DNA from 2 places in the Streptomyces sp. NPDC050806 genome. Region 1 is predicted to be linked to the other one. Evidence: predicted binding sites of a transcription regulator. Region 1 holds the regulator's gene; the other holds the start of a gene.
What was found. The regulator HrcA, encoded in region 1, represses chaperone genes, less so after heat shock. The targets are predictions, from matches to a motif close to TTNGCACTCNGNNNNNCNGAGTGCNAA.
Positions count from the first base shown of each region.

Region 2: groES (co-chaperone GroES) is a predicted target of HrcA. The motif match lies at 8,887-8,913, and genes of this name have one in related genera.

Region 1 covers NZ_JBVJIF010000009.1:11,698-22,227, forward strand. The annotation lists gene dnaJ (molecular chaperone DnaJ) at 1-1,123, opposite strand, end outside; gene hrcA (heat-inducible transcriptional repressor HrcA) at 1,124-2,140, opposite strand; gene ACZ6WH_RS27405 (MBL fold metallo-hydrolase) at 2,413-3,147, shown strand; gene ACZ6WH_RS27410 (DUF3097 domain-containing protein) at 3,187-4,020, shown strand; gene hemW (radical SAM family heme chaperone HemW) at 4,033-5,265, opposite strand; gene ACZ6WH_RS27420 (SpoIIE family protein phosphatase) at 5,311-7,314, opposite strand; gene ACZ6WH_RS27425 (HAMP domain-containing protein) at 7,514-10,530, shown strand, end outside.
Region 2 covers NZ_JBVJIF010000008.1:246,720-257,249, reverse strand. The annotation lists gene ACZ6WH_RS26025 (GuaB3 family IMP dehydrogenase-related protein) at 1-432, opposite strand, end outside; gene guaB (IMP dehydrogenase) at 549-2,048, opposite strand; gene ACZ6WH_RS26015 (sigma-70 family RNA polymerase sigma factor) at 2,208-2,783, opposite strand; gene ACZ6WH_RS26010 (response regulator transcription factor) at 3,157-3,768, opposite strand; gene ACZ6WH_RS26005 (WhiB family transcriptional regulator) at 4,158-4,487, shown strand; gene ACZ6WH_RS26000 (LysR family transcriptional regulator) at 4,586-5,497, opposite strand; gene ACZ6WH_RS25995 (SDR family NAD(P)-dependent oxidoreductase) at 5,727-6,500, shown strand; gene groL (chaperonin GroEL) at 6,631-8,256, opposite strand; gene groES (co-chaperone GroES) at 8,389-8,697, opposite strand; gene ACZ6WH_RS25980 (THUMP-like domain-containing protein) at 8,973-10,172, shown strand; gene tsaD (tRNA (adenosine(37)-N6)-threonylcarbamoyltransferase complex transferase subunit TsaD) at 10,173-10,530, opposite strand, start outside.

The DNA.
Region 1 (10,530 bases):
TGAACGCATCCTTCAGACGCGAGAAGAGGCCCTGCTGGCCCGGCTGGAACTGCCCCGTGGGGCGCTCCTCGCCGCGGAGCTTGGCGAGCCGGGTCAGCAGCTCCTCCTGCTCCGCGTCGAGCTTGCCGGGGGTCTGCACCTCGACGTGGACGACCAGGTCGCCGCGGCCGCCGCCGCGCAGGTGCGTGATGCCGCAGCCGTGCAGCGGGATGGACTGGCCGGACTGGGTGCCGGGCCGGATGTCGACGTCGCGCACCCCGTCCAGCGTCTCCAGCGGACACTTCGTGCCCAGCGCCGCCGCGGTCATCGGGATCGTGACCGTGCAGTGCAGGTCGTCGCCGCGCCGCTGGAAGACCGGGTGCGCGACCTCGTGGATCTCGACGTACAGGTCGCCGGCCGGGCCGCCGCCGGGGCCGACCTCGCCCTCGCCCGCGAGCTGGATGCGGGTGCCGTTGTCGACACCGGCCGGGATCTTGACCGTGAGCGTCCGGCGGGACCGGATGCGGCCGTCGCCCGCGCACTCGGGGCACGGGGTCGGTACGACCGTGCCGAACCCCTGGCACTGCGGGCAGGGCCGCGAGGTCATGACCTGGCCCAGGAAGGACCGGGTGACCTGCGAGACCTCGCCGCGGCCGCGGCACATGTCACAGGTCTGCGCGGAGGTGCCGGGCGCGGCGCCCTCGCCGGAGCAGGTCGTGCACACGACCGCCGTGTCGACCTGGATGTCCTTGGTCGTACCGAACGCGGCCTCGTGCAGCTCCACGTCCAGCCGGATCATCGCGTCCTGGCCGCGCCGGGTGCGCGAGCGCGGCCCGCGCTGCGACGCCGTGCCGAAGAACGCGTCCATGATGTCGGAGAAGTTGCCGAAGCCCGCACCGAAGCCGCCGGCACCGGCGCCGCCGCCCTGGGAATTCGGGTCCCCGCCGAGGTCGTAGACCTGCTTCTTCTGCGGGTCCGACAGCACCTCGTAAGCGGCGTTGATCTCCTTGAACCGCTCCTGGGTCTTGGGATCGGGGTTCACATCCGGGTGCAGCTCGCGCGCCAGCCGCCGGAAAGCCTTCTTGATCTGGTCCTGCGAGGCGTCGCGACTGACACCGAGGACCGTGTAGTAGTCCGTGGCCACTTACGACTCCGCGAGGATCTGTCCGACGTAACGTGCCACTGCGCGTACCGCTCCCATCGTTCCGGGGTAGTCCATGCGGGTCGGTCCGACCACGCCGAGTTTGGCGACTGCCTCGTCGCCCGAACCGTAGCCGACGGCGACGACCGATGTGGAAGTGAGGCCCTCGTGAGCGTTCTCGTGCCCGATGCGCACGGTCATGCTCGAGTCCTTGGCCTCTCCCAGCAGCTTGAGGAGCACGACCTGCTCCTCCAGCGCCTCCAGCACCGGCCGGATCGTCAGCGGGAAATCATGACCGAAGCGCGTGAGATTGGCGGTACCGCCGATCATCAGCCGCTCCTCGGTCTCCTCCACCAGAGTCTCCAGCAACACCGACAGCACTGTCGAGACCGTGCCCCGGTCCTCCGCCTCGAAGGACTCGGGAAGGTCCTGCACCAGTTGCGGCACATCCGTGAACCGGCGCCCCACGACACGGCTGTTGAGCCGCGCCCGCAGGTCCGCCAGGGACGTTTCGCCGAACGGCGCGGGGCAGTCGATCATGCGCTGCTCGACCCGCCCGGTATCGGTGATCAGGACGAGCATCAGCCGCGCGGGCGCCAGCGACAGCAGTTCCACGTGCCGGACGGTGGACCGGGTCAGCGAGGGGTACTGCACCACCGCGACCTGCCGGGTCAGCTGCGCGAGCAGCCGGACCGTACGGGCCACGACGTCGTCGAGGTCCACCGCGCTGTCGAGGAAGCTGTGGATCGCCTTGCGCTCGGGACCCGACAGCGGCTTGACGGCCGCCAGCTTGTCGACGAACAGGCGGTAGCCCTTGTCGGTGGGGATACGGCCGGCGCTCGTGTGAGGCTGGGCGATGAAGCCCTCGTCCTCCAGCGCGGCCATGTCGTTGCGGACGGTGGCGGGCGAGACGCCGAGCTGGTGGCGCTCCGTGAGCGCCTTGGAGCCGACGGGCTCCTCGGTGCCGACGTAGTCCTGGACGATGGCACGCAGCACTTCGAGTCTGCGTTCGCTGAGCATCGCGTACACCTCCAGTCCCGCGCTCTCGCCAGGCCGTTCGCGGCCGTCCGTCCGGGGCGGCCCGGCCGGCCGTCCCTGGCACTCGACCTGCCCGAGTGCCAAACCCCGTCCAGTGTACGGCCGGGTAGCACGGCCGGGGCAAGGCCGGGCGACACGGCTCGCGGCCCGGCGGGCCACCGTATCGCGCCGAGACCGGTCCGTGTCCCCGGGATCGGCCCAGGTCAGCCGGGCGGCCGCGCGCGATTTCCCGGTATACGGGCTAGCGTCGCGGTATGCGCACGACTTGGGAAGAGGCCGGGTGGGAACGGCTCGCGGACGGCGTCGCGCGGCGCCGGCTGCCGACCTGGGACGCCACCGCCGGGGTCGTGGCCGGCACCACCGGCGTTCTCCTGATCGACACGGGGTCCGGGCTGCGCGAGGGCGCCGAGCTGCGCCGCCAGGTGCGCGACGTCCTGGGCCGTGAGGTGACGCACATCGTCCTCACCCATCCGCACTTCGACCATGTGCTGGGCACCGCGGCGTTCGCGGGAGTGACGGTTTTCGGGCCGACCGGGCTGGGCGAGCTGCTGCGCCGCGAGCCGGAGGCGCTGGCCGGCGACGCGGTACGGAACGGGGCCGACCCGGAGGCGACGGCGGTGGCCGTGGACACCCTCGTCGTCCCCGATCACGCGATCTGCGGGGAGCGCACCCTCGACCTGGGCGACCGCCGCGTCCTGCTGGCGAACGTCGGGCCCGGGCACACCGCGCACGACCTGGCGGTCTGCGTGCGGTGCGGGCCGGGTGAGCCGGAGATCGTCTTCTGCGGCGACCTCGTCGAGGAGTCGGGGGAACCGCAGGCCGGGCCCGACGCGCTCCCCGCCTGCTGGCCGGCCGCGCTGGACCGGCTGCTGTCCCTCGGCGGCGAGGACGCACGGTACGTACCCGGCCACGGCGCCGTCGTGGATGCCCGCTTCGTCCGCGCCCAGCGCGACGAGCTGGCCCGCCGCTTCGGCGTGTCGCCCGGCTAGCCCACCCGGGGGACGCCCGCCCCGCATATCGTCTGTCGAATGCGCAGCAGAGAATACGGCCCCGACCTGACCCCTCCGTGGAAGAAGCAGCGCCCCGCGCCCGAGGTGCCGGCCGAGCCCGACCTCGTCGTGGAGGAGGTCGCCACGGGGTTCTGCGGTGCCGTCATCCGCTGCGAGAAGACCGCCGAGGGCCCGACCGTCACCCTGGAGGACCGCTTCGGCAAGCACCGGGTCTTCCCGATGACGCCCCGCGGCTTCCTGCTGGAGGGCAAGGTCGTCACTCTCGTACGCCCCTCCGCCGCGTCCGCACGCCCCCAGGGGCCGCGGCGCACCGCCTCCGGCTCCCTCGCCGTCCCGGGTGCCCGCGCCCGTGTGGCCCGCGCCGGCCGCATCTACGTCGAGGGCCGCCACGACGCGGAGCTGGTGGAACGCGTCTGGGGCGACGACCTGCGCATCGAGGGCGTCGTCGTGGAGTACCTGGAAGGCGTCGACGACCTTCCCTCGATCGTCGGCTCCTTCTCCCCCGGCCCGGACGCCCGGCTCGGCGTCCTCGTCGACCACCTCGTGCCCGGTTCCAAGGAGTCCCGCATCGCCGCGTCGGTCACGGACGCGAACGTCCTGATCGTCGGCCATCCCTACATCGACATCTGGGAGGCCGTGAAGCCCGCCTCCGTCGGCATCCCCGCCTGGCCCTCGGTCCCCCGCGGCCAGGACTGGAAGACGGGCGTCTGCCGGGCACTCGGCTGGCCGGAGAACACGGGCGCCGCCTGGCAGCGCATCCTCGCCTCGGTCCACTCGTACAAGGACCTGGAGCCGGCGCTGCTGGGACGGGTGGAGGAACTGATCGACTTCGTCACGGCACCGGCGGACTGACCCCGGCCGGGGTCAGTCGACCAGGTCCCGCACCACCGCGTCCGCCAGCAGTCGGCCGCGCAGTGTCAGGACGGCCCGGCCGGCCTCGTACGGGGCCGGGTCCAGGAGGCCGTCGGCCAGGGCCTTCTCCGCCGCGGCGAGGCCGTCGGGGCGGAGCAGGGACAGCGGGCACCCGGCCGCCAGCCGCAGTTCCAGGAGGATGCGTTCGACGCGGCGGTCCTCGGCCGACAGGACCTCGCGGCCCGCGCCCGGCGTGCGGCCCTCGGAGAGTGCCTGGGCGTACGCGCCGGGGTGCTTCACGTTCCACCAGCGGACGCCGCCGACGTGGCTGTGCGCGCCGGGGCCCGCGCCCCACCAGTCCGCGCCGGTCCAGTACAGCTCGTTGTGGCGGCAGCGGGCCGGGGCCGAGGTGGCCCAGTTGGAGACCTCGTACCAGGTGAAGCCCGCCGCGGTCAGGGTCTCCTCGGCGATGAGGTAGCGGTCGGCGTGTTCGTCGTCGTCCGTCATCGGGACCTCGCCGCGGCGGATGCGGCGGGCGAGCTGCGTGCCCTCCTCGACGATCAGCGCATAGGCGGAGACGTGGTCCGGACCGGCGCCGACGGCCGCGTCCAGGGTGGCCCGCCAGTCGTCGTCGGACTCGCCGGGCGTGCCGTAGATCAGGTCGAGGTTGACGTGGTCGAAGCCGGCGGCGCGGGCCTCGGCGACGCAGGCCTCGGGCCGGCCCGGGGTGTGCGTACGGTCGAGGATCTTCAGGACGTGCTGCTTGGCGCTCTGCATGCCGAAGGAGACCCGGTTGAAGCCGCCGGCGCGGAGCTCCGCGAGGTAGCGCGGGTCGACGGACTCCGGGTTCGCCTCGGTGGTGATCTCCGCGTCCGGCGTGAAGCCGAATTCGTCGCGGATCGCGGCGAGCATCCGGGAGAGGTCGGCAGCGGGCAGCAGCGTCGGGGTGCCGCCGCCGACGAAGACCGTCTCGACGCGCCGGGGGTCGGCGCCGAGGACCTTGCGGGCCTGCCGGATCTCCTCGATCAGCGTGTCGGCGTAGTTCTCGCGCGAGGCGAGCGCGCCGCCGGAGCCGCGCAGCTCGTTCGCGGTGTAGGTGTTGAAGTCGCAGTATCCGCAGCGGGTCGCGCAGTACGGCACGTGCAGATAGAACCCGAGGGGCCGCTCGCCCGCTCCGGCCAGGGCGGAGGCGGGCAGCGCCCCGTCCTCGGGCAGGGGCTCGCCGTCGGGGAGTGCAGAAGGCATGCCTCCATTGTCCGGTACCCGGCGAGTGCCCTCTCCCCCGTGCCGCTACGGCCGCAGCGCCTGGAGGACCAGCAGCGCCAGGTCGTCGTCGGGCGGGGTCGGCGCGAAGGCGTGCACCCGGCTCCTGAGGTGCTCGGCGACGCCGTCCGCGCCCAGCCCCGCGCACTCCGCGAGGGCCCGCGCGAGGCCGTCCTCGTCGTCGAAGAGCTGACCGCCCGAGCGGCGCTCGGTCACGCCGTCGGTGACGCACAGCAGCGTCTCCCCGGCCGCGAGGTCGAAGGACTCGGTCTCGTACGCCATGTCCTCCAGGACGCCGAGCAGCATCTGGGGCGCTGCGACCGCCCGTACCGTGCCGTCCGCGCCGAGGAGCAGCGGGAGCGGGTGCCCGGCGCTGGCGATCGTGCAGCGGGCGCCCCCGGCGCCGCCCTCGTGCGGCACGATCTCGCCGTAGAGAAGGGAGAGGAAGCGGGCCTGTTCGCTCTCCTCGCGGAAGCCGGGCTGCATGTCCGCCTCGGAGCCGGCCTCGACCACCGCGGCGGCCACCGCGGCGACGGAGTCGGCGGCCTCCATCGCGACCGTACGGTTCAGCCGGTCCAGCACCTCGCCGACGCCGTACCCCTCGCGGGCCAGCAGCCGCAGCACCGGGCGGGCCAGGCCGGTAACGGCCGCCGCCTCCGGGCCGCTGCCGCAGACGTCGCCGAGCATGAAGCACCAGCGGCCGGGGCCCGACTGGAAGAGGTCCCAGAAGTCGCCGCCGGCCCAGGCGCCCTCACGCGGTTCGTACACCACGGCCGAGGCCACGCCCGGTACGTCGGCGCGCCGCCCCGGCAGCAGCCTGCGCTGCAGCACCCGGCTGATGCGTTCCTGGCGGGTGTAGGCGTCGGCGGTCGCGATGGACCTGGCCACCCGGCCCGACAGGTCCTCGATGAGCGAGATCACCTCGTCGGGGAAGCGCACGATGCCGGCCCGGCCGATCAGCAGCGTGCCGTGCCGGCGCACGCCCGAGACCAGCGGGCAGGCCAGGGCCGCGCCGCCGGGGCCGAAGCCGCTGGGCTCGCCGGGCCACGGCCAGGGCCCCGCGCCGGTCTGGCCGTCGACGCCCCGGCCGGTCAGCACCGGCGGGTCCTTCACCAGCAGTTCGCGCAGGCCGTCGATGCGGCTCTCCGTGGCGTGCCAGACGCGGGCCAGGCGGGGCACGCCGAAGTCACCGCCGTCGTCCAGCCAGACCGCGCACCAGTCGGCCATCCGCGGCACGATCAGCTGCGCGACCAGCGCGGCCACCTGGTCCGCGTCCAGCTGCCCGCTGAGCAGGTCGGAGGCCTCGGCGAGGAAGGACAGCGCGCCGTGGTTGAGCCGCTCGACCTCGCAGCGGCGGAGCGCGGCCCGCTGCGGCCCGGGCGACATCAGGACGGTGGCCTGCCCGCCCGGCGCCGCGCCGTCCGCGTCGAAGACCTCCACCGGCGGTTCGTACACCGTCTCCGGCGAGTCCGCCGTCACCCGGAACCACACGGTCTTCAGCATGCGCCGGTAGGTGATGCCCCAGGCGTCGGCCAGCGCGCCGACCAGTTGCAGTCCGCGCCCCGCGCCCTCGGCGGTCACGGCGTCGTGCCGGCCGCGCACCGGACGGGCCGGGTGGTGGTCGGAGACCTCGACGACCACGGCGGTGTGCGGGCCGTCCTCGTCCAGCCGGCAGAGCAGCTCGACGGCGGTCCCGGCGTGCACGACGGCGTTGGTGACCAGCTCGCTCGCGAGCAGTTCGGCCTCGTCGGCGGTGCGCTCGGTGAGGTGCTGCGCGCCCGGCAGCCCGCGGGTGATCCAGTCGGCCATCGTCGTACGGACGAACTGCCGGGCGGCGCGCGCCGCGATGGGCGAGCCGGGCAGCCCGACGGTACGGGAGGCCTCGCCTCCGTATGCGCCCTCGGCGCGTTGTCGACCACCCGCGCCGGTCTCGTCGGCGGACTCGGTGTGCTCCTGGACGGGCAGGGCGTCGGGCCGCGCCGCGGTCCGCCTGCGCACCACGTCGGTTTCCGACGGAGTTGTCGTCCCCATTGAGCACTCCCGAGCAGTTCCGCAATAGCGCCGATTGCGCCACGGCCAGGGTGACAGACTGAGCCCACCCATTCGCACCGAGTTACTGAAGTGGGTCATTATGTCGGTGGATTCCGCAGTGCCCCGCGTTCCGCGGGAGGCAGGAACCGACTGGGTGCGCGCAGCCGACCTCAAGCCGCTGCTCTCCGCGCTCCTCTCGATGTCCTCAGGTGATTTCCGTGCCCGGCTCCCCGTGGCGCACGACGGCGTCCTCGGCGACCTGCACGGAGCCTTCAACGACATCGTCATCCGCACGCAGCACCACGCCGACGAACTGACGCGGCTCCGCTCGGAGCTGATCCGCCAGGGGCGGCTGGACGAGCGGATGTCGGCCAGCCCCGGCCAGGGCAGGTGGACCTCCTCCGTGCTCGCGGCCAACGACATCATCGACGCGCTGGTGTTCCCGGCGGCCCAGGCGACGAAAGTGCTGAACGCCGTGGCGGGCGGTGATCTGACGCAGCGCGTCGAGCTGCACGACGGCCATCGCAAGCTGCGCGGCGACCGCTGCCAGCTGGGCCGCGCGGTGAACTCCATGGTCGACCAGCTCTCGCTGTTCACCGGCGAGGTCACGCGGGTGGCCCGGGAGTCGGGCAACGAAGGGCGGCTGGGCGGCCGCGCCAAGGTCGCGGGGCTGTCCGGGAGCTGGCGGGACGTCACGGAGGCGGTCAACACCATGGCTGCCCGGCTGACCGCGCAGGTCCGGGACATCGCGGCGGTGACGACGGCGGTGGCGCGCGGCGACCTCACGCGTCAGGTGACGGTCGAGGCCACCGGCGAGCTGCTGGAGCTGAAGCTGACGGTCAACACGATGGTCGACCAGCTCTCCGCGTTCGCCGACGAGGTCACGCGGGTGGCCCGCGAGGTCGGTACGGAGGGCCGGCTGGGCGGCCGGGCCCAGGTGCCCGGCGTCTCCGGGGTCTGGAAGGACCTCACGGACAACGTCAACTTCATGGCCTCCAACCTCACCTCCCAGGTGCGCAACATCGCGCAGGTCACCACCGCGGTGGCCAACGGCGATCTCAGTCAGAAGATCACGGTCGACGCGCGCGGCGAGATCCTGGAGCTGAAGGAGACCGTCAACACGATGGTCGACCAGCTCTCCGCGTTCGCCGACGAGGTGACCCGGGTGGCCCGCGAGGTCGGCACGGACGGGCGGCTGGGCGGCCGGGCGCAGGTGCGCGGGGTGTCGGGGATGTGGAAGGACCTCACTGACAGCGTCAACTTCATGGCGGACAACCTCACCACCCAGGTACGCAACATCGCCCTTGTGGCGACGGCGGTGAAGGAGGGCGACCTCGGCAAGAAGATCACCGTGGAGGCCAAGGGCGAGATCCTGGAGCTGAAGACCACGATCAACACGATGGTCGACCAGCTCTCCGCGTTCGCCGACGAGGTGACCCGGGTGGCCCGCGAGGTCGGCACGGAAGGCAACCTCGGCGGTCAGGCGCAGGTCCGCGGCGCATCCGGGGTCTGGAAGGACCTCACCGACAACGTCAACTTCATGGCCTCCAACCTCACCTCCCAGGTACGCAACATCGCCCAGGTCACCACGGCGGTCGCGGACGGCGATCTGTCGAAGAAGATCTCGGTGGACGCGCGCGGGGAGATCCTGGAGGTGAAGGAGACCGTCAACGGCATGGTCGACCAGCTGCGCGCCTTCGCCGACGAGGTGACCCGGGTGGCCCGCGAGGTCGGCACCGAGGGCAACCTCGGCGGCCGGGCGCAGGTCCGCGGCGCATCCGGGGTCTGGAAGGACCTCACCGACAACGTCAACTTCATGGCCTCCAACCTCACCACTCAGGTGCGCAACATCGCGCTTGTCGCGACCGCCGTCGCGCAGGGCGATCTCTCGCAGAAGATCGACGTGGACGCGCGCGGCGAGATCCTGGAGCTGAAGACCACGCTCAACACCATGGTCGACACGCTGTCCTCGTTCGCCTCCGAGGTGACCCGGGTGGCCCGCGAGGTCGGCAGCGAGGGCCAGCTCGGCGGCCAGGCCCGGGTCGAAGGCGTCTACGGCACGTGGAAGTCCCTCACCACCAGCGTGAACGAGCTGGCGCTGAACCTCACCACGCAGGTCCGGGCGATCTCCGAGGTGACCAGCGCGGTGGCCTCCGGGGACATGACGCGCAACGTCACGGTCGAGGCCCGCGGCGAGGTCGACGAGCTGAAGAACAACATCAACATGATGGTGTCCAACCTCCGCGAGACCACCCGCGCCAAGGACTGGCTGGACGCCAACCTCGCCCGGCTGGCCGGCCTGATGCAGGGCCACCGCGATCTGGTGGAGGTCGCCGATCTGATCCTGCGCGAGCTGACGCCGCTGGTGAACGCGCAGTACGGCGCGTTCTTCCTGGCCAGCTCGGAGACCGACGAGCTGCGCCTGGACTTCATCGCGGGGTACGGCTCGGCGCACGACGCCAGCATCGACACCCCCGGCTCGCACGGCCACGGCCTGGTGCGCCAGGCGGCCATCGAGAAGAAGCGCATCCTGGTGGAGGAGGTGCCCGCCGACTACATCAAGGTCGACTCCGGGCTCGGCGAGGCGGCCCCGACCACCGTCGCGATCATCCCCGTGCTCTTCGAGGACCAGACCCTCGGCGTGATCGAGCTGGCGTCCTTCTCCCGCTTCTCCGACGTCCACCTCGCCTTCTTCGACCAGTTCGTGAACACCATCGGCGTCGCCATCAACACCATCGTCGCCAACTCCCGTACGGAGTCGCTGCTCAGCGAGTCCCAGCGGCTGGCCCGGCAGCTCCAGGAGCGCACGGGCGAGCTGCAGCGCCGCCAGGCCGAGCTGCAGCGCTCCAACGCCGCGCTGGAGGAGAAGGCGGCGCTGCTGGCCAGCTCCTCGCGGTACAAGACGGAGTTCCTGGCGAACATGTCGCACGAGCTGCGCAATCCACTGAACTCCCTGCTGATCCTCGCCCAGATGCTCATCGACAACGAGCACGGCCATCTCAGCCGGCACGAGGTGGAGAGCGCGGCGATGATCCACCGCTCCGGCTCCGAACTGCTCCAGCTGATCAACGACATCCTCGACCTCTCCAAGATCGAAGCCGGCCGGATGGATGTCTTTCCTGCCCGGGTTCCTCTGATCAAGCTGCTCAACTACGTCCACGACACGTTCCGCCCGCTCACCCTGGACCGCGGCCTGGCCTTCGAGGTCTCGGTGAC
Region 2 (10,530 bases), on a different contig from region 1:
GGCGGTGCGCTGCGGGGAGAGCGCGGCGGCGGTGACCACACCGGAGTCGCGCACCTCCTTGATGCGCTGGCCGATCAGCTCTTCCTTGATCGGCGCGGCGTAGATCTCCTGGAGGCGGCGGGTCGCGGCGGGCTCGTCCAGCTCCGCGATCTCCGCGAGCAGCGGCTCCGGGTCCTCGTACCGGGTCCACAGGCCTTCCAGGTTGAGCACGCCCAGACCGCCCAGCTCACCGATGCGGATGGCGGTCTCCGGGGAGACCACGGAGTCCATCGGCGCGGCCAGGAACGGCAGCTCGAACCGGTAGGCGTCGATCTGCCAGGCGATCGAGACCTCCTTCGGGTCGCGGGTGCGCCGACTCGGTACGACGGCGATGTCGTCGAAGGCGTACGCCCGGCGGCCGCGCTTGCCGCGCCCGATCTCGATCTCAGTCACTGTGTGGCCTTTCCTCTGTGTCTGCCGTTCCAGTATCCCCGACACGCTGAGGAGCCCGCGGACGGGCGTCCGCGGGCTCCCCCTCAACCGTGCGGCCCGGAACCGGGCCTACCCGCTCAGCGGGCGTTGTAGTTCGGTGCCTCGACCGTCATCTGGATGTCGTGCGGGTGGCTCTCCTTGAGGCCCGCCGAGGTGATCCGCACGAAGCGGCCCCGCTCCTGGAGCTCCGGGACCGTGCGGCCGCCGACGTAGAACATCGACTGGCGCAGGCCGCCGGCGAGCTGGTGGACGACCGAGGAGAGCGGGCCGCGGTAGGGCACCTGGCCCTCGATGCCCTCGGGCACCAGCTTCTCGTCGGAGGCGACGCCCTCCTGGAAGTACCGGTCCTTGGAGAAGGACTTGCGGTCGCCGCGGGTCTGCATCGCGCCGAGCGAGCCCATGCCCCGGTAGGACTTGAACTGCTTGCCGTTGATGAACATCAGCTCGCCCGGGGACTCCTCGCAGCCGGCGAGGAGGGAGCCGAGCATGACCGTGTCGGCGCCCGCGACCAGGGCCTTCGCGATGTCACCGCTGTACTGGAGGCCGCCGTCGCCGATGACCGGGACACCGGCCTCCTTCGCGGCGAGCGAGGCCTCGTAGATCGCGGTGACCTGCGGGACGCCGATGCCGGCGACCACGCGGGTGGTGCAGATGGAGCCGGGGCCGACGCCGACCTTGATGCCGTCCACGCCGGCGTCGATCAGCGCCTGGGCGCCGTCACGGGTGGCGACGTTGCCGCCGACCACGTCGACGGAGGAGTTCGACTTGATCTTGGCGACCATGTCGCCGACCAGCCGGGAGTGGCCGTGCGCGGTGTCCACGACGATGAAGTCCACGCCGGACCCGATCAGCGCCTGGGCCCGCTCGTAGGAGTCACCGGCGACGCCGACCGCGGCGCCGACCAGCAGCCGGCCCTCGGAGTCCTTCGCGGCGTTCGGGTACTGCTCGGCCTTCACGAAGTCCTTGACCGTGATGAGGCCCTTGAGGATGCCCGAGTCGTCGACCAGCGGCAGCTTCTCGATCTTGTGGCGGCGGAGCAGCTCCATGGCGTCCACGCCGGAGATCCCGACCTTGCCCGTGACCAGCGGCATCGGGGTCATGACGTCACGGACCTGACGGCCGCGGTCGCTCTCGAAGGCCATGTCTCGGTTGGTCACGATGCCGAGCAGCTTGCCCGCAGCGTCGGTCACCGGCACGCCGCTGATGCGGAAGCGCGCGCACAGGTCGTCGGCCTCGGCCAGGGTCGCGTCCGGGTGCACCGTGATCGGGTCCGTGACCATGCCGGACTCGGAGCGCTTGACCAGGTCGACGTGGTTGGCCTGCTCCTCGATGGAGAGGTTGCGGTGCAGCACGCCGACGCCGCCCTGACGGGCCATGGCGATCGCCATCCGGGCCTCGGTGACCTTGTCCATCGCCGCGGACAGCAGCGGGACGTTCACGCGGACGTTCTTCGAGATGTACGAGGAGGTGTCGATCTGGTCGGGCGCCATGTCCGAGGAGCCCGGCAGCAGCAGCACATCGTCGTAGGTCAGCCCGAGTGTCGCGAATTTTCCGGGCACTCCGTCGACGTTGGTCATGACACCTTCCCAATGGCCTTGATCAGTGCGGATGTCCATGCTAACGGGAATGACCGGTGGCTCATTCCACGAGCAAGATCACCCGCATTCTTTGTACCTTCACACGTACGGATCAGGGCGCGCCGAAGCCGCCCCGCTCCGTACGCGGAGCGGCGGCGCCTACTGTTCGGCGAGCGCCCGGAGCCGGCTGAGCGCGCGGTGCTGCGCGACCCGTACGGCACCCGGCGACATCCCCAGCATCTGCCCGGTCTCCTCCGCCGTCAGCCCGACCGCCACCCGCAGCAGCACCAGCTCGCGCTGGTTCTCCGGCAGGCTGGCCAGCAGCTTCTTGGCCCACTCCGCGTCGCTGCTGAGCAGCGCCCGCTCCTCGGGCCCGAGCGAGTCGTCCGGCTGCTCCGGCATCTCGTCCGAGGGCACGGCCGTGCTGCCGGGGCCGCGCATCGCGGCCCGCTGCAGATCGGCGACCTTGTGACCGGCGATGGCGAAGACGAACGCCTCGAAGGGCTTTCCGGTGTCGCGGTAACGCGGCAGCGCGCAGAGCACCGCCACGCAGACCTCCTGCGCGAGGTCCTCGACGAAGTGCCGCGCGTCACCGGGCAGCCTGGAGAGCCGCGTACGGCAGTAGCGCAGGGCGAGCGGGTGCACGTGGGCGAGGAGGTCGTGCGTCGCCTGCCGGTCCCCCTCGACGGCACGTGCGACGAGCCCGCCGATCTCCTGGGTCCCGTCCTCGCGCATCGGTCCATGGTGCCTTGACGCCGCACGGTTCGCGGCATCGCCCCCGTAGTTGTGCACCGAAGTGTTATGCGTCGGTGTGCCAGCACTCACGTCCCACGCCTCCCCCTTTCGGGTGTTGCCCATGCCGGACCCGAGACGTCGCCCACGGCGTTCACCGGTGCCGCGCGGCACCGTCAGGGGCATGTCCGTCATGAGGTCTCTTCTGGCCGAGTGAGAAGCCCCGGCCCTGGAGCCGGGGAGGAGTCACACCTCAAGCATGCGGCATCGCGTGAGGTTTCGGCGCCGGACGGCGGCAGAGCGGGGCCGTGGCACGCGCCACCCCGTCAGGACGGCGCGCGCCGCGGCCCCGCTGTGCCCTCATGCGGCGGACGGCTCAGCGGACCAGGCCCCAGCGGAAGCCGAGTGCCACGGCGTGCGCGCGGTCGGAGGCGCCGAGCTTCTTGAAGAGCCGTCGGGCATGCGTCTTGACCGTGTCCTCGGAGAGGAACAGCTCGCGCCCGATCTCGGCGTTGGACCGCCCGTGGCTCATGCCCTCCAGCACCTGGATCTCCCGCGCGGTGAGCGTCGGGGCCGCACCCATCTCGGCGGACCGCAGCCGGCGCGGGGCGAGGCGCCAGGTCGGGTCGGCGAGCGCCTGGGTGACGGTCGCGCGCAGCTCGGCGCGCGAGGCGTCCTTGTGCAGATAGCCGCGGGCGCCGGCGGCGACGGCGAGCGCCACCCCGTCGAGGTCCTCGGCGACGGTGAGCATGATGATCCGGGCGCCCGGATCGGCGGACAGCAGCCGGCGCACGGTCTCGACACCGCCGAGGCCGGGCATGCGTACGTCCATCAGAATCAGGTCCGAGCGATCGGCACCCCAGCGGCGGAGCACTTCCTCGCCGTTGGCCGCGGTCGTCACGCGCTCGACGCCGGGGACGGTCGCAACCGCCCGACGGAGCGCCTCTCGGGCAAGCGGGGAGTCGTCGCAGACGAGGACGGAAGTCATGGCCGTCCTCCGCAGCTGATGCGCGTCACGTTGTGCCTCCAGGCTGGTACGTATCGTCACCTGTGCGATTGACGGCCTCGGACACCTGCCCGGGGAGTCCCTCTGTCAACCGCTTCCGCACTCTCAACGACGGTCACCCGAAAGAGTTACGGGCTGAGGAGCCGTTTTCGACACTCTATGTGAGGGGCCGGACACGCAGCAGCAAGACCCGCGCCCCTTGGCGCCTCACTTTCTGCAAGCAGTCCGCTTTGCCCTGTTTGGTGACTTTTCTTCCGTGTTTCTTGGTTCTGGGGCAAGATTCGAGAAGAGTCATATTTACATCTACTTAGAAGGTAGATGTACGGTCTTGACCAGGAGCCCGATACCGCCACGCTTCGAGGGGACTAGCAATGGCAGATTTCTCCCGCCTTCCGGGCCCGAACGCAGACCTCTGGGACTGGCAACTGCTCGCCGCCTGCCGCGGCGTGGACAGTTCGCTCTTCTTCCACCCCGAGGGCGAGCGCGGTGCGGCCCGCAGCGCGCGTGAGACGTCGGCGAAAGAGGTCTGCATGCGCTGTCCGGTACGCGCCGAGTGCGCGGCGCATGCGCTGGCCGTTCGTGAGCCCTACGGCGTCTGGGGAGGACTGACCGAGGACGAGAGGGAAGAGCTGATGGGCCGGGCCCGCCACCGCCTGGTGCCGGCGGGCGGCCCGGGGCACGCGACGATGTCCGGCGGCTGACGCCGGGCCCGACACCCGAACAGACGAAACGTTTCTCCACTGCGGCCGCCCACGGCGGTGCGGCCTCCCGTACCGCCGGGCGAGCGACGCGGGGCAGGTCAGCGGCGGCCCGCGGCCGCCAGCTGGTCGAGCATCGCCGTCACCGCCGGGACCTGGGCCAGGTCCGGGAGGGTGAGGGCCACGATCTCGCGCTGCACGACCGGCTCCAGCAGGATCGTGCGCGCGCCCTTGGGCCGTACCGAGGACAGCGCCAGCTCCGGGAGCGCGGCGACGCCCAGCCCGGCGCCGACCAGGCCGATCACGGCCGGATAGTCGTCGGTGGCGAAGTCGATGCGCGGCGTGAAACCGGCGTTCTCGCACACCGAGACCAGGTGCCGGCGGCAGCGCGGGCAGCCCGCGATCCACGGCTCCTCGGCCAGCTCGGCGAAGCCGGCCCGGCCGACGCCGGCGAACCGGTGCCGCTCGGGCACGAGTCCCACCAGCCGGTCCGTGAGCACCCGGCGGACCACCAGGTCGTCCCACTCGGACTCGGCGGCCGGGTCGGCGCCCGGCACTTCGGGGTAGCGGAAGGCCAGCGCGATCTCGCAGTCCCCGCCGCGCAGCATCTCGATGGAGCGCGGCGGCTCCGCCTCGTCCAGCGACACCGCCGTACCGGGGTGCGCGGACCGCATCGCGGCCAGCGCGGTCGGCACCAGCGTGGAGCTGCCCGAGGGGAAGGACACCAGCCGCACCCGCCCGGCCCGCAGCCCGGCGATCGCGGCGACCTCCTCCTCGGCGGCGGTGAGCCCGGCGAGGATGCCGGCGGCGTGCCGTACGAGGGCCTCGCCCGCCTCCGTGAGACGCATTTCACGGCCGGTGCGGACGATCAGCGGCGTGCCGGCCGACTGTTCCAGCGCCTTTATCTGCTGGGAGACGGCGGGCTGGGTGCAGCCGAGCTCCCGTGCGGCGGCGGAGAAGGAGCCGGTCCGCGCGACGGCGCGCAGCACACGGAGATGACGGGCCTCGATCATTCCTCAAGCATAAGCACTACTTGGGGCGCAGTCGGAATATTCGGTCACCGCTTTGGAGCGGCCGAAGCCCGCAGGAGGCAGGCATTCCGGGCGGACCTTTCGTCGTGAAACCGACCATCAATGGACCGAATGGCATCGGTGCCCGGCACTGAGGTCCCTTGCCGCACACCGCACCTGACGACTCGCGGCCCGGGCGGGCGGGACCGCTCCGGGCGGATAGCGTTCTCTTATGACGACTGCATTGGTCACGGGAGCGACGGCGGGCATCGGAGCGGCGTTCGCGCGCCGGCTGGCGGCCGACGGGCACAACCTGGTGCTGGTTGCCCGTAACGAAGAGAAGCTGCGCGATCACGCGGCCGAACTGCACGACCGGCACGGCGTCGAGGTCGGGGTGCTGGTCGCCGACCTGGCGACGGAGGAGGGCATCACGGCCGTCGAGGAACGGCTGGACGACCGCAAGCACCCGGTGGACCTGCTCGTGAACAACGCGGGCTTCGGCAACAAGGGCGAGTTCCTCGAAGTCCCCATGGCCGACGAGCTGACGATGCTGAAGGTGCACTGCGAGGCGGTGCTGCGGCTGACGTCGGCGGCGGTGAAGGGGATGCGCGAGCGGCGGCGCGGCGGGGTGGTGAACGTCGCCTCGGTCGCGGCCTTCGTACCGCGCGGGACCTACGGCGCGAGCAAGGCGTGGGTCGTGCAGTTCACCCAGGGCGCGGCGCGCGACCTGGCGGGGAGCGGGGTGCGGCTGATGGCGCTGTGCCCCGGCTTCGTCCGTACCGAGTTCCACGAGCGCGCGGGCATGGGCACGGACAACATCCCCGGCTGGATGTGGCTGGGCGCCGACAACCTGGTCGACGCCGCGATGAAGGACCTGGCCAGGGGCCGTTCGCTGTCCATCCCCGACCCCCGGTACAAGGCGCTGATGGGCGTGGTGAAGCTCGCCCCGCGCAACCTGCTGGGCGGCGTCACGTCCCGCACGGGCCGCAAGTACGGGCCGCAGTAGGGAAGCGAAAACGCGACGGGCCCGGCACCCCTTCAGGGATGCCGGGCCCGTTCGTACCGCAACCACCGCTTGAGTTACCCCCGCGGCGAGTAACCAGGTCCGCGAGAGCGGCGGCGGTTCAGCCGCAGAATCAGTGCGCGTGGCCGTGGCCGTGGCCACCGGCCTCGGGCTCCTCCTCGGCCGGCTTCTCGACGACCAGGGTCTCGGTCGTGAGCAGCAGGGAGGCGATGGAGGCGGCGTTCTCCAGGGCGGAGCGGGTGACCTTGACCGGGTCGATGACGCCGGCCTTCACCAGGTCGCCGTACTCGCCGGTGGCGGCGTTGAAGCCGTTGCCCTTGTCGAGCTCGGCCACCTTGGAGGTGATGACGTAGCCCTCGAGACCGGCGTTCTCGGCGATCCAGCGCAGCGGCTCGACGGCGGCGCGGCGGACGACGGCGACACCGGTGGCCTCGTCGCCCTCCTTGCCGAGGTTGCCCTCCAGCACCTTCACGGCGTGGACCAGAGCGGAGCCACCACCGGAGACGATGCCCTCCTCGACCGCGGCGCGGGTCGCGGAGATGGCGTCCTCCAGACGGTGCTTCTTCTCCTTGAGCTCGACCTCGGTGGCCGCACCCACGCGGATGACGCAGACGCCACCGGCGAGCTTGGCGAGGCGCTCCTGGAGCTTCTCGCGGTCCCAGTCCGAGTCGGTGGACTCGATCTCGGCCTTGATCTGGTTGACGCGGCCCGCGACGTCCTCGGAGTTGCCGCCACCGTCGACGATGGTGGTGTCGTCCTTGGTCACGGTCACGCGGCGGGCGGTGCCCAGCACGTCCAGACCGGCCTGGTCGAGCTTGAGGCCGACCTCCTCGGCGATGACGGTCGCACCGGTGAGGGTGGCCATGTCGCCGAGCATCGCCTTGCGGCGGTCACCGAAGCCGGGGGCCTTCACGGCGACGGCGTTGAAGGTGCCACGGATCTTGTTCACGACCAGGGTCGACAGGGCCTCGCCCTCGACGTCCTCGGCGATGATCAGCAGCGGCTTGGAGGAGCCGGCCTGGATGACCTTCTCCAGCAGCGGCAGCAGGTCCTGGATCGAACCGATCTTGCCCTGGTGGATCAGGATGTACGGGTCCTCGAGGACGGCCTCCATCCGCTCCTGGTCGGTGACCATGTACGGGGAGAGGTAGCCCTTGTCGAAGGCCATGCCCTCGGTGAAGTCCAGCTCCAGGCCGAAGGTGTTGGACTCCTCGACGGTGATGACACCGTCCTTGCCGACCTTGTCCATCGCCTCGGCGATGAGCTCGCCGACCTGCTTGTCCTGGGCGGACAGGCCGGCGACGGCGGCGATGTCGGACTTCTCGTCGATCGGGCGGGCCGTCGAGAGCAGGTCGTCGGACACGGCCTTGACGGCGGCGTCGATGCCCTTCTTCAGGGCGGCGGGGGAGGCACCGGCGGCGACGTTGCGCAGACCCTCGCGGACCAGCGCCTGGGCCAGGACGGTGGCGGTGGTGGTGCCGTCACCGGCGATGTCGTTGGTCTTGGTCGCCACCTCCTTCACCAGCTGGGCGCCGAGGTTCTCGTACGGGTCGTCGACCTCGACCTCGCGGGCGATGGTGACACCGTCGTTGGTGATGGTCGGGGCGCCGAACTTCTTGTCGATGACGACGTTGCGGCCCTTGGGGCCGATCGTCACCTTGACCGTGTCGGCAAGCTTGTTGACGCCGCGCTCGAGGGCGCGACGGGCGTCCTCGTCGAACTTCAGAATCTTCGCCATGAGTTACGTGTCCTTAGTCGTACTCTCAACGAACTGCGCCCCTGCCCCGGGTGGTGAGACGCGGGAACCAGGGGCGCAGGTCAGAAAAGCTGGGTGCAGTACCGGTGTCCGAGGTGAGCCCGGACGCCGCGACTACTTCTCGACGATCGCGAGAACGTCGCGGGCGGAGAGGACGAGGTACTCCTCGCCGTTGTACTTCACCTCGGTGCCGCCGTACTTGCTGTAGAGCACGACGTCGCCGACGGAAACGTCGAGCGGAAGACGGTTGCCGTCCTCGAAGCGGCCCGGGCCCACGGCCAGGACGACGCCCTCCTGGGGCTTCTCCTTGGCAGTGTCCGGAATGACCAGGCCCGAAGCCGTGGTCTGCTCGGCGTCGAGCGGCTGGACCACAATGCGGTCCTCGAGCGGCTTGATGGCAACCTTGGAGCTGGCGGTCGTCACGATCCGACCTCCCCCTTCGGAGATCTCACGGGGTTAACTGTCTGAGGTGGCGACCAGGTCGATCCGTCGTCGCGGGTGCCGGACCTGCCCGTCGCGCGTAGCTTTCGCTCGCTTCCCGGGCGTGCGCCCGGTCGGCTCGCTGTTTGGCACTCTCCAACGGGGAGTGCCAGCGCCGAGACTATGACGCGGTTAGCACTCGGTCAAGCGGAGTGCCAACGTGGCTCGGCGGGAGTTCCGTGGCCTGCCCGGACGGCGGTCTCGTGACCTGCCCCAGAATGGGCCGGGTGAACCCTCTCGACGCCTTCCACGCGCTGCTCAGTGACGAGGGCCGGACCCTGCTGGCCGGCCTCCGCGACCACGACCCCGCCCAGGAGCTCGCCACCGCCACCAGGCTGCGCCGCGAGCACCCCGCCGAGCTGGTCTCCGCGGCGCTCGGCCAGGCCCGGCTGCGGCAGCGCGCGGTCGCGAAGTTCGGCGCCGAGGACGCGTACCGGATGTTCTTCACCCCGAACGGCGTCGAGCAGTCCACCCGCCGCACCGTGGCCGTGCACCGCGCGGCACGCCTGTCCGCGCTCGGCGTACGGTCCGTCGCCGACCTGTGCTGCGGCATCGGCGGCGACGCGCTCGCGTACGCGCGGGCCGGCATCTCCGTACTGGCCGTCGACCGCGACCCGCTGACCGCGGAGGTGGCGCGGGCGAACGCCGAAGCACTGGGTCTCGCGGACCTGATCGAGGTGCGCTGCGCGGACGTCACGGAGATCGACACGAGCCCGTACGACGCGGTCTTCGTGGACCCGGCGCGGCGCGGCGGCCGCGGCCGGGTATTCGACCCCGAGGCGTACTCCCCGCCGCTCTCCTGGGCCATCGAGGCGGCCCGCAAGGCCCCGCGCGCCGCGCTGAAGATCGCGCCCGGCATCCCGCACGAGGCGATCCCCGAGGACGCGGCGGCGGAGTGGATCTCGGACGGCGGCGACGTGAAGGAAGCCGTCCTCTGGTTCGGCACCGAGCCCGGCTCCGTACGCGCCACCCTGCTGCCCTCGGGCGCCTCGCTCAGCACCACGGCGCCGCTCCCCGACCCGCCCGTGCGCCCCGTGGGCCGCTATCTCTACGAGCCGGACGGCGCCGTCATCCGCGCCCACCTGGTCGCAGAGGCCGCCGCCGAGCTGGACGGCGGGCTGATCGACGAGACCATCGCGTACGTCACCGCCGACGAGCTGCGCCCCACCCCGTACGCCGCCGCCTACGAGATCACCGACGAGCTGCCGTTCAACCTGAAGAAACTCAAGTCGCTCCTTCGTGAACGCGAGATCGGCGTGCTGACGGTCAAGAAGCGCGGCTCCGCCGTCGAGCCGGAGGAGATCCGCCGCAAGGTGAGGCTCCGCGGCCCGAACGCGGCCACGGTCCTGCTCACCCGCGTCGCGGGCGCCCCGACCATGCTCGTCGGGCAGCCCGCGCCGCGGCCGGCCGGCGGCTGATCACGAGTACAGGTTGTCCTTGCTGACCTCGTGCACGTGGTCGTGGCCGTGACCGTGCCCGTGGTGGGAGTGCGGGACGCCGTGCCGGTGCTGGTGGCCCGGGGCCGGGACGTGCGGCTCGGTGACCGGCAGGGAGGAGTCGGCGGACAGCTCCCAGGCGGAGTGCGGCCGGTTCCGCGCGACCATCTCGGCGCCGAGGGCCGCGACCATCGCGCCGTTGTCCGTGCACAGCTTCGGGCGCGGCACGCGCAGCGTGATGCCCGCGTCCTCGCAGCGCCGCTCGGCCATCGCGCGCAGCCGCGAGTTGGCCGCCACGCCGCCGCCGATCATCAGGTGCTCCACGCCGTGGTCCTTGCAG